One region of the Pseudoalteromonas sp. SG45-5 genome, then DNA from elsewhere that is predicted to be linked to it. Evidence: riboswitches for the same ligand, from Rfam matches in the RefSeq annotation. Region 1 holds a riboswitch; the other holds the start of a gene.
The links. Region 1 has a riboswitch for lysine ahead of lysC (lysine-sensitive aspartokinase 3). Riboswitches for the same ligand answer to the same signal wherever they lie in the genome.

Region 1 (4,431 bases):
ATTTCATGCCAGCTGAGTAATAAAATTGTACCCAGCCTTTATTAGTGGCACTAACCGCTCACAATATCAGCGACTTCTTTTGCTTTAGGGCTTTTATGACTGAACACTATTTTAAAAATGCCTTGAGTATTACTTCAACTCAATTGGCAAAGTTACCGTTAGCTAATCACAGTATTTTACTCTTTAATGCTAAAACACTTGAGCTTAGTGACTTTAATTTGCCTGATTGCTTAAGCCCGTTTGAGTTAACCATTATATACCGCCGCAAAAGTCCGCAAGCTAAGCAGGAGTATTTAGCTACGCGGTTATTATTAAAACACCTTATTAAAGTAACGCAGCCGCAACATGCGCACGTAGCGCTTAATAAAATGAGTACAGAATTTGACGAGACAAGCTCAAAACTGCAAATACATGTGGAGGGTGATGTTATTAATACCTGTATTTCGCACTCGCATGGTTTAGTTGGGGTCGCGCTAAATTTTGATAAAAGTGAGTTTGGTTTTGATATTGAAAAAGTAAGCTTAAAGCGCCCATTTGAAAAGCTTGCTAAGCATTTTTATCATAATGATGAAATTACACTTATCACTGAGCCTACTAATACCCAAGCCCAAGCAGATACGTTTTTTAGAATTTGGACACTAAAAGAGTCACTTGCTAAAGCCACCAGCCGCCCTATTGCAAAGTTACTTAGCCCCAATGTGTTTGACGAATTACATAGAGCAAAGCTGGGGGCTTGCAGTAATCGCGTTACTGTAGTTGATAGCAGTGACAGCAATGTTTGTTTTGATGTAAGTGTGGTGCATAAAAAAAGCATCGGCTGGCGATGCTTTTTATTAACTGATTTTGTTAATTAATTTTGTTAAGTTTCTTTATTAACTGATGTTACTAGGTAATTTTCCTGAATAACCGTTACTTACGCAGCAAAATCATTTTCTAATAAACGGCTATGAATAGATTGCACTACGTTATCTGACTCAGTTTGCTCTACTAAAAAGCACAAGTTGTGTTTACTCGCACCGTGACAAATTAATCGAATATTAAAGTCTTTTAGTACACTCATTAAGTTCATTTCGTGTTGGCGTAATTGAATCTCAGAGCCAATAAGTGCCACCAATGTTAGGTTATTTTCTACCGACACATGGCAAAACTCTGCAAGCTTATCTAGGCATTCTTGATCAAGCTCTGGGCGCGAGGCGTTTTGCGCGTTATCAAGCGTTATGGCTACGCTGATTTCTGAGGTGGTTACCAAATCTACCGATATATTATATTCGCTTAATAGCGTAAATACGCGGGCTAAAAAGCCGCTTGCTAGGAGCATTTCTGGGCTTTTAAGAGTAAGCAAAATTTGGTTTTTACGTTGTGTTACTGCGCGTATACCTGGTTGTTGCGACTTTTCGCGCTCAATCCATGTACCACCACGTTCTGGCTCGCGGCTCGAACCAACAAATACGTTAATGTGACTACGGCTTGCGGGTAAAATAGTTGCGGGGTGCAATACTTTTGCACCAAAGGTCGCCATTTCAGCGGCTTCGTCAAAGCTTAAGCGTGCAATGGGCGTCGCTTTTGCGCACAAACGCGGATCGGTGCTAAAAATACCCACAACGTCAGTCCAAATATGCACGCTTTTAGCATTAATTGCTTCAGCCAATAGTGCTGCACTGTAGTCTGAACCACCTCGTCCTAGCGTTGTGGTTTGGCCGTACTCGTCACTGCCAATAAAGCCCTGAGTCACAATTACTTGAGCATCTAACAGCGGGATTAAATGTTCTCTAGCGGCTTGCGCTGTGGCTGCAACATTGGGCGTTGCTTTACCAAATTGGCTATCGGTTTTAAGCACCTTGCGCACATCAAAGCGATCGGCGTTTAAACCTTGTGAACGCAGCACCTGAGCAAACAAATACGACGACAAACGCTCACCAAAGCTAAGGAGCTCGTCGTGTTGTTGAGCGGTTGTTAGTGACTCTTGAGCCAATGTTTGAAATGCTTTTAGGGTTTCGTTAAAGCCAACCGCTAAATCGGCATCTAGCGATAACTCATCTAAAATAGTGTGTTGAATAGCAAGCACGCCGTTTATGTGCTCTTGGCGCTCACTTGAGGTAATACTTGATTTACACAGTGCGACTAAATGATTAGTTACGCCGGCACTGGCACTCACGGCAACAATACGTACGCTTTTATCTGCAACAATAATTTCGCTACAGCGACTCATCGCTTCAAAGTTTGCAACACTGGTTCCGCCAAATTTGGCAACGATGTAATCTGATTTTGCGCTTAACTCTGTTTGAGGCACTGTTTGTGGCGCTGATTGGGTAGTCATTTAGTCTCCTTTCGCGATATCCAAATCGCAATAAAACAAGAAGAACTTGGCAAAGGAATGCTTGAAGATAAGTCCACTGCCAGAAGCTCTCCACCTATATTGGTGACAGTTTTGAGGATTCAGCCCCATAAACCGAAAAACAATGACGACGTATCATTATTTTCCTCGGCGAGTACTTCCCTCCTTAATGATCATCGGCTTTCGTCGCCTAACATTAAGTACCTAAGTATCGCACCTCTTCTGAATGCTTTATTAACCAGTGGCTAATAAAACAAAACCCCACTAAGTAGCGGGGCTTTGAAAGTTATCGTTTAGACGTCTAGCTGTCAAGCATTTAATAATTTATGAGTTAAATAAAACTGCCCATGTAATACGAGCCCGCATATCCAACCGTGTAGCAAATTAATAAATGCAGCGATAAACGCAAGTAGCTCATAAAGGTAAGCGCTTTAACTTTACTCATGGCAATAATGCCCGCAGCCGACCCAATGATAAGCATTGAACCACCCACGCCCGTTGCATACGTAAACGACAACCAATGTTGTTGGCTCATTACTATATCGGCTTTTAATAATGCAGCGGTAAGCGGTACGTTATCGACCCCTGCTGATAATATGCCCATTAAGTAGTTTGCGTACTCGGGTGCCATTACCGTGTATAGGTCGGTAAATTTACTCAACATACCAATTTCTTTAAGTGCGCCAACAAGCAGCAGTACACCTACAAAAAACAATAATGTGTCGTATTCTATATCGCGAACAAAGTCAATTATGTCTTTGTTTATGTCTTTTTTGCGCATTAAAAATTGCGCTACTAAAAACATCACTGATAAGCCAAACAAAAAGGTGAGTAAAGGCGGTACACTGTAAATTACGCTCAGCGTTAATGTACTCACTACGGTAGATAAAAATATCACGGCAATGGTTATGTCGGTTTTTTCTATTCGGGTTTTACCCGCACGAGCAAACTCAACACGCCCTTTCATACCTATAGACAGCAACGCGGCTAGTAACATAACACTTGCAAGTGCTGGCGCTATAAGTAGTAATAAATGACCTATGGTTACTTTGCCATCTAAAAATATCATCAGTGTGGTTACGTCACCGGTTATTAGCGATACCCCACCTGAGTTAACCCCAAACACGATAAGCGTGGCGTATTTAATGAGTTTTTTAGGTTCAAGTTTTAACGACATTACAACGGCTAAAGAGATAAGCGTAGCCGTTACATTATCTGAAATCGACGAAAACAAAAACGCAAAGCCACCCACCAAAAACATGAGCTTTCTCTCGCTAATGCTTTTTGGCATAACACGATGAACAATATTTTCTATAAACCCCTTTGAATTTAAATACGCGACAAAGGTCATTGCAGCCATTAAAAATAGCCATAATGAGGCAATTTCTAAAATATTTTCGTTAAGGAGGTGTTGAACTGAATCGGAGCTTTGTCCGTGAAGAGGGTAGATAAAAAGAAGAATCCAGCAAAGCGTACCAAAAAATAATGTAGTTTTAGCTTTGTTGACATGGATTATATCTTCTATAACGATGAGCAAAAATGCAATCGCTATCAGGGTTAGAATAGTCGAGGAAACCATGGTAGATAAACAACCTTTGATATAGTTTTAAAGAACACGCAAAACAGAACCTTTCGCATGTGTCTGTTTTCGGCGCGGATTTTAGCACTGCCGCCGTGCAAAAACTATTATTAAATGGTCTTAAAAACGAATACTATATACAGACAAGGTTAATTAAAAACACGTAATAATGAGTATAAACTCGATACTCAATAATAAAATACTAGGATGTAGTAACGCCTTATGATCCCAGCAAAAAAGCTACTTAATACCTTAACCGAACATTGGGGTGTATTAGAGCTGTTATTTAAACGTTTTAAAATGGCTGACTTTAGCCTAAAAGACGTACAAAACGCGATTAAGCAAAAGCAGCCTACATGGTCAAACGAGCGCATTTACAAAGAAACAAATCGTTTATTAAACCAAGATATTTTAATTCCACTGGCTAAATCCTCACAACTTGAAATAAATCGTGCCATTGCCGATTTTGCCACTTTTTTACTGCAAGAAGAGCACTTAGGCTTAGCGCAAGAAATTA
Region 2 (4,431 bases), on a different contig from region 1:
GTGTCGCTCTATAGCTAAATCGGCTAAATTTTTAAGCCCTTCAACATCGCCTTGCGTCGCTAAACATTGAAATGAACCAACACGAATATGACTGGTTGCTAAGCGAGTAACTATTGCGCCTGCTTGTGGCGGATTACGATAAACCGTTTCACCACTACCAACAACCGCTAAACAGCGTGTGGTTTTAACTCCCAGCGCATGCATTGCCTCGCTCATTACGTATTCACGAATAGCAGGACCAAGTGCGCAACGCCCATCACCCCCTCTTGAGTAAGGAGTAGCACCAGAGCCTTTTAATTGAATATCCCACAGCTGATTTTTATCATCATTAATAGCGCCCAGTAAATGCGCTCGCCCATCGCCTAAACGTTGTGAAAAATGTCCAAATTGGTGCCCAGAGTAACCAAGTGCTACTGCAGGAATTGCCTGTTTTTCGTTACCGCTAAAAGTGCTAGCACGCAAATCAGCAGCAACGTTAATATTAAACTCTTTTGCTAAGCTCTCATTCCACAGCAATAACTGAGGAGAGGCAACACTTGCAGGGGAATCTTCTATCGCAAAGTTTTCGGCTATTTGCGTATATCTTGGCACTAATTTCATGGTAATTCCTATTATTGCTGGCTTATACCAACACGGTTATCGCCTACACCATAGGCCACAATTAAGCTTAACTCTTGCATACTTAAGCCACTTTGCTTTTGCATTTCATTAAAAAAGGCTTGGGCTGCACTCAGTGACTTTTTAGTTTGTAAGCCGCCGTCTATAATTTTATGGGCACGCAAATAATTCTCTACATCGCGTGAGAGTAAAAAAGTATCTTTACCAAGAGCTCGTAGCGCATAAGGCCCTGTATTTCCGCCTAAACGCGCGCCATGCTTTTTTAAATACGCCCATAAACCAATAATATCGTCTGCTGGCCAATTAGCGACAAACTGGCTAAAGCTGCCATGTTCTTGTGCTATTTCGTGGATCATGTAAGCATTTTCGGTAATTGTCTTTACCTTTTTATAGTTACGAACAATTCGCTCATCCGTTGCTTTTTGTTCCAGCATATCAGGTGGCATCATTAATAACTTATCAACGCTAAAATCCCAAAAAACTTCTCTAAATCCCGACCACTTATTATTAATGACTGACCAATAAAAGCCGCTTTGAAATACTTTTCGAGTAAATTCTTCCAGCCAATCGTCGTCACTTAACGTGCTTAGTTGTTTTTTAGATAGCGGTTTTGCAAGTAATAACTTAAGCATTTTTTCAGAACCTTTTCGCTCTACCGCTCGCTTATAAATATCGCTAAATTTTTCCATACTAATTAAATACCTCACTACTTATGCTGCTAGTGTACGAGAAAAGCAGCCAATACGTAACCACTCCCATTATCGATGAATTAATCTATATTTAGTCGCTTGACACCCAGACGGCTAAAATGCTTTAATCGCTGCAATTACCCTATTTAAATTGCACAGGTTTGTAAGTTTTACTCTTCAAACAGGTGCAAAGGGCTAGAAGAGGTGCGTTATTCAGGTAGCGTATGTTAGGAGCGCAAACTCCAGTGAGCATACGTGAGGGGAATTAACGCCGAGAAGTAACCACTTTTGCGAGGTGTTTATTTCGGGCGACTAGGTTGAACCCTAGCGACTGTCACCAATAGCTGCTTATAAAAAGTAGCTTATTAGTTTGGTGGAGAGCTTCTGGTCTTAAATATTAAGGCCGTGCGCCCTATTATTTTAAGCCCATTCGCTCTTCGAATTATTAGTTCGAACGACGTTAATGCGGCTCCTTCCATAAAGCTTTTTAACTCTTCGAATAACTTATAAGTTCGTGAGAGATGACCAATAACTTCAATATAAACGACTACACATTATGGACCGCGCTCGTTACGCCATTGGATCAACACGGCGATGTTGACTACAACACGTTAACTAAACTGGTTAGCGATCAAGAAGCGGCACATAACGGTATTTTGCTACTTGGCAGTACGGGCGAAGGCTTGGCGCTAACGCTAAAAGAACAACAAGCCATTGTTGAACACGTATGCCAACTAAAACCAAGTGTACCACTTATGGTTGCCGTGGGCGGCAGTAACTTAAAGCAACAAATTGAATGGGTTAACTACTGTAATACACTACCAATTCATAGCTTTTTACTTGGCTCACCGCTTTATGCAAAGCCCGGCGCTATAGGTCAAACTCATTGGTTTGAAAGCCTACTTAATGCAAGCGCTCACCCATGTATGCTTTATAACGTACCTGGTCGCAGTGGTGTAAGCATTCCAACGGCAACAATTCAAAACTTACAAAACAATAAAAATTTATGGGCACTAAAAGAAGCGAGCGGCAGTATTGCTCAGTTTGAAGCTTACCGCCAAGCGGCGCCTAATTTGGCTATTTTTAGTGGCGACGATGCGCTAATGCCTTATTTTGCTCAAGCTGGCGCAAAAGGTTTGGTGTCGGTAGCTGCAAACGCATGGCCCGCACAAACTCACGAGTTTGTTAAACGTAGTTTAAGTGGTCAACATCCTAATTTATTTGCTCAGTGGACTAGTGCCATTGATAGCCTATTTGCTGTCGCAAACCCCATTCCCGTAAAGGTATTGATGCATTTGCAAGGTCGCTTAAGCAGCCCACAACTTCGTCCACCTTTAACACATCTTGAGTTAACTCAAACCGATTGCATCACAACTGCAAACAACACCATTTTATCTTGGCATTAAATACAGGTTTTTATAATGAGCTGGTTAGAACTATTAAATAATTTAGAATCGGGCGCAGTACGCGCAGCATCACAAAACGAAAGCGGCCAATGGCAAGCTAACGTAGAAGTAAAACAAGGCATTTTAGAAGCCTTTAAAAATGGCACTAATACTGAATTTGCAGGTGGCTTTGTTGATAAACATAACTTAGCTCCGCAAGAGTTTAGCACTGACGATGGCGTGCGCATGGTGCCGGGTGGCTCGAGTGTTCGCCGTGGCGCTTACGTGGCTAAAGGCACCATTATTATGCCACCAGCGTATATAAACATTGGTGCATACATCGACGAAGGCACAATGGTAGATAGCCACGCACTAGTGGGCTCGTGTGCACAAGTAGGTAAAAACGTACATTTAAGTGCTGCAGTACAGCTTGGTGGTGTACTTGAGCCAATTGGTGCAAGCCCAGTCGTTGTTGAAGACGATGCCTTTATTGGTGCAGGCTGTATTCTTGTTGAAGGCGTGGTCATTAAAAAAGGCGCAGCACTTGCCCCTGGCGTGCGTTTATCAGCAACTATTCCAGTATACGACTGCGTAAACGAGCGCCAACTAGATAAAGGCGAGCCAATCCCCGAATATGCCATTGTAATACCAGGCTCTCGCCCTGCGTCAAACGAGTGGGCGCGCGAGCAAGGCTTAAGCATGTCCTGTGCGTTAATAGTTAAATACCGCGACCAGCAAAGCGATGCATCGTTATTACTTGAAGAGGTTTTACGATAATGAGCTTTTTGAGCACGCCTATCAAAACTGCTGTAAATACTATTACACAACAACTTGATACGCCTTTTTTTGTTTACGACCTAGATCAACTAAACATGCATCTTGCACGTTTAGTTGCGCAAACCGATGTAAAACTGTGGTACGCGGTAAAAGCAAATCCCCTGTCTAAAATTATTCAAAGTTTAGACAGCGCTGGCTTTAATTTTGACGTAGCAAGTAAAGGTGAGCTTGAGCAAGTACTCGCACAAGGCATTAGCTCACAGCGCGTGCTCAACACAGGGCCTGCAAAAAGCCCTAAACAAATTAAACACTTTATTGAGCGCGGCGTACGTATATTTGTTGCCGAAAGCCTTAATCAAGTACGTTGGTTAAACCAACAAGCGCAACTACAAAATACGCAGTTACAAGTATTACTGCGGGTGCAATTACGTTGGCCTGAAGGTGAAAAAAACCCACTGGGCGGCGACAGCCTTACGCCGTTTGGTTTAGGTTGTAATGAATGGCAAGCACTCAATGTAGCTGACTACCCTGCGCTTAAATTTGATGGCTTACACATTTTTCAGTGGGGCAACATGCTTAGCACGCAAAAACTAAGCGACTTGTGGTCACAAATGATTGCACCTCTTAGCAAACTTGCAGGCGATTTAAATATTAGCCTTAAAATTCTCGATTTAGGTGGTGGTTTAGGCATTCCCTATACACAAAGCCAAACAATACTTGATTGGGATGACTTAATTGCTGCGCTCGCTAAAATTAAAAATGATGCGGGCGTAGAAGAGTTATGGATGGAACTTGGCCGTTACGCCGTGGGCGAATGCGGTCATTATGCAAACCCAGTAGTAGAGCGCAAACAAAACTATAATCAACAACAAGTTATTTTAAGTGGCGGTATAAATCATTTATTACGCCCCGCTGTTACCAGCCAAGACTTTCCTGCTGCATTACTGCGTGAATCCAGTGCG

Region 2: it holds a riboswitch for lysine, as region 1 does, so the genes downstream of both, dapA (4-hydroxy-tetrahydrodipicolinate synthase) here and lysC (lysine-sensitive aspartokinase 3) in region 1, are expected to answer to the same signal.

The regions. Positions count from the first base shown of each region.
Region 1 is NZ_JACJEM010000005.1:44,136-48,566, forward strand. Features, by position in the region: gene H5119_RS02370 (4'-phosphopantetheinyl transferase superfamily protein) at 96-854, shown strand; gene lysC (lysine-sensitive aspartokinase 3) at 914-2,317, opposite strand; lysine riboswitch at 2,393-2,565, opposite strand; gene nhaD (sodium:proton antiporter NhaD) at 2,667-3,914, opposite strand; gene H5119_RS02385 (hypothetical protein) at 4,137-4,431, shown strand, end outside.
Region 2 is NZ_JACJEM010000019.1:55,850-60,280, forward strand. Features, by position in the region: gene H5119_RS08195 (YdiU family protein) at 1-600, opposite strand, end outside; gene H5119_RS08200 (DNA-3-methyladenine glycosylase I) at 612-1,307, opposite strand; lysine riboswitch at 1,499-1,699, shown strand; gene dapA (4-hydroxy-tetrahydrodipicolinate synthase) at 1,829-2,713, shown strand; gene H5119_RS08210 (2,3,4,5-tetrahydropyridine-2,6-dicarboxylate N-succinyltransferase) at 2,729-3,469, shown strand; gene H5119_RS08215 (PLP-dependent decarboxylase) at 3,469-4,431, shown strand, end outside.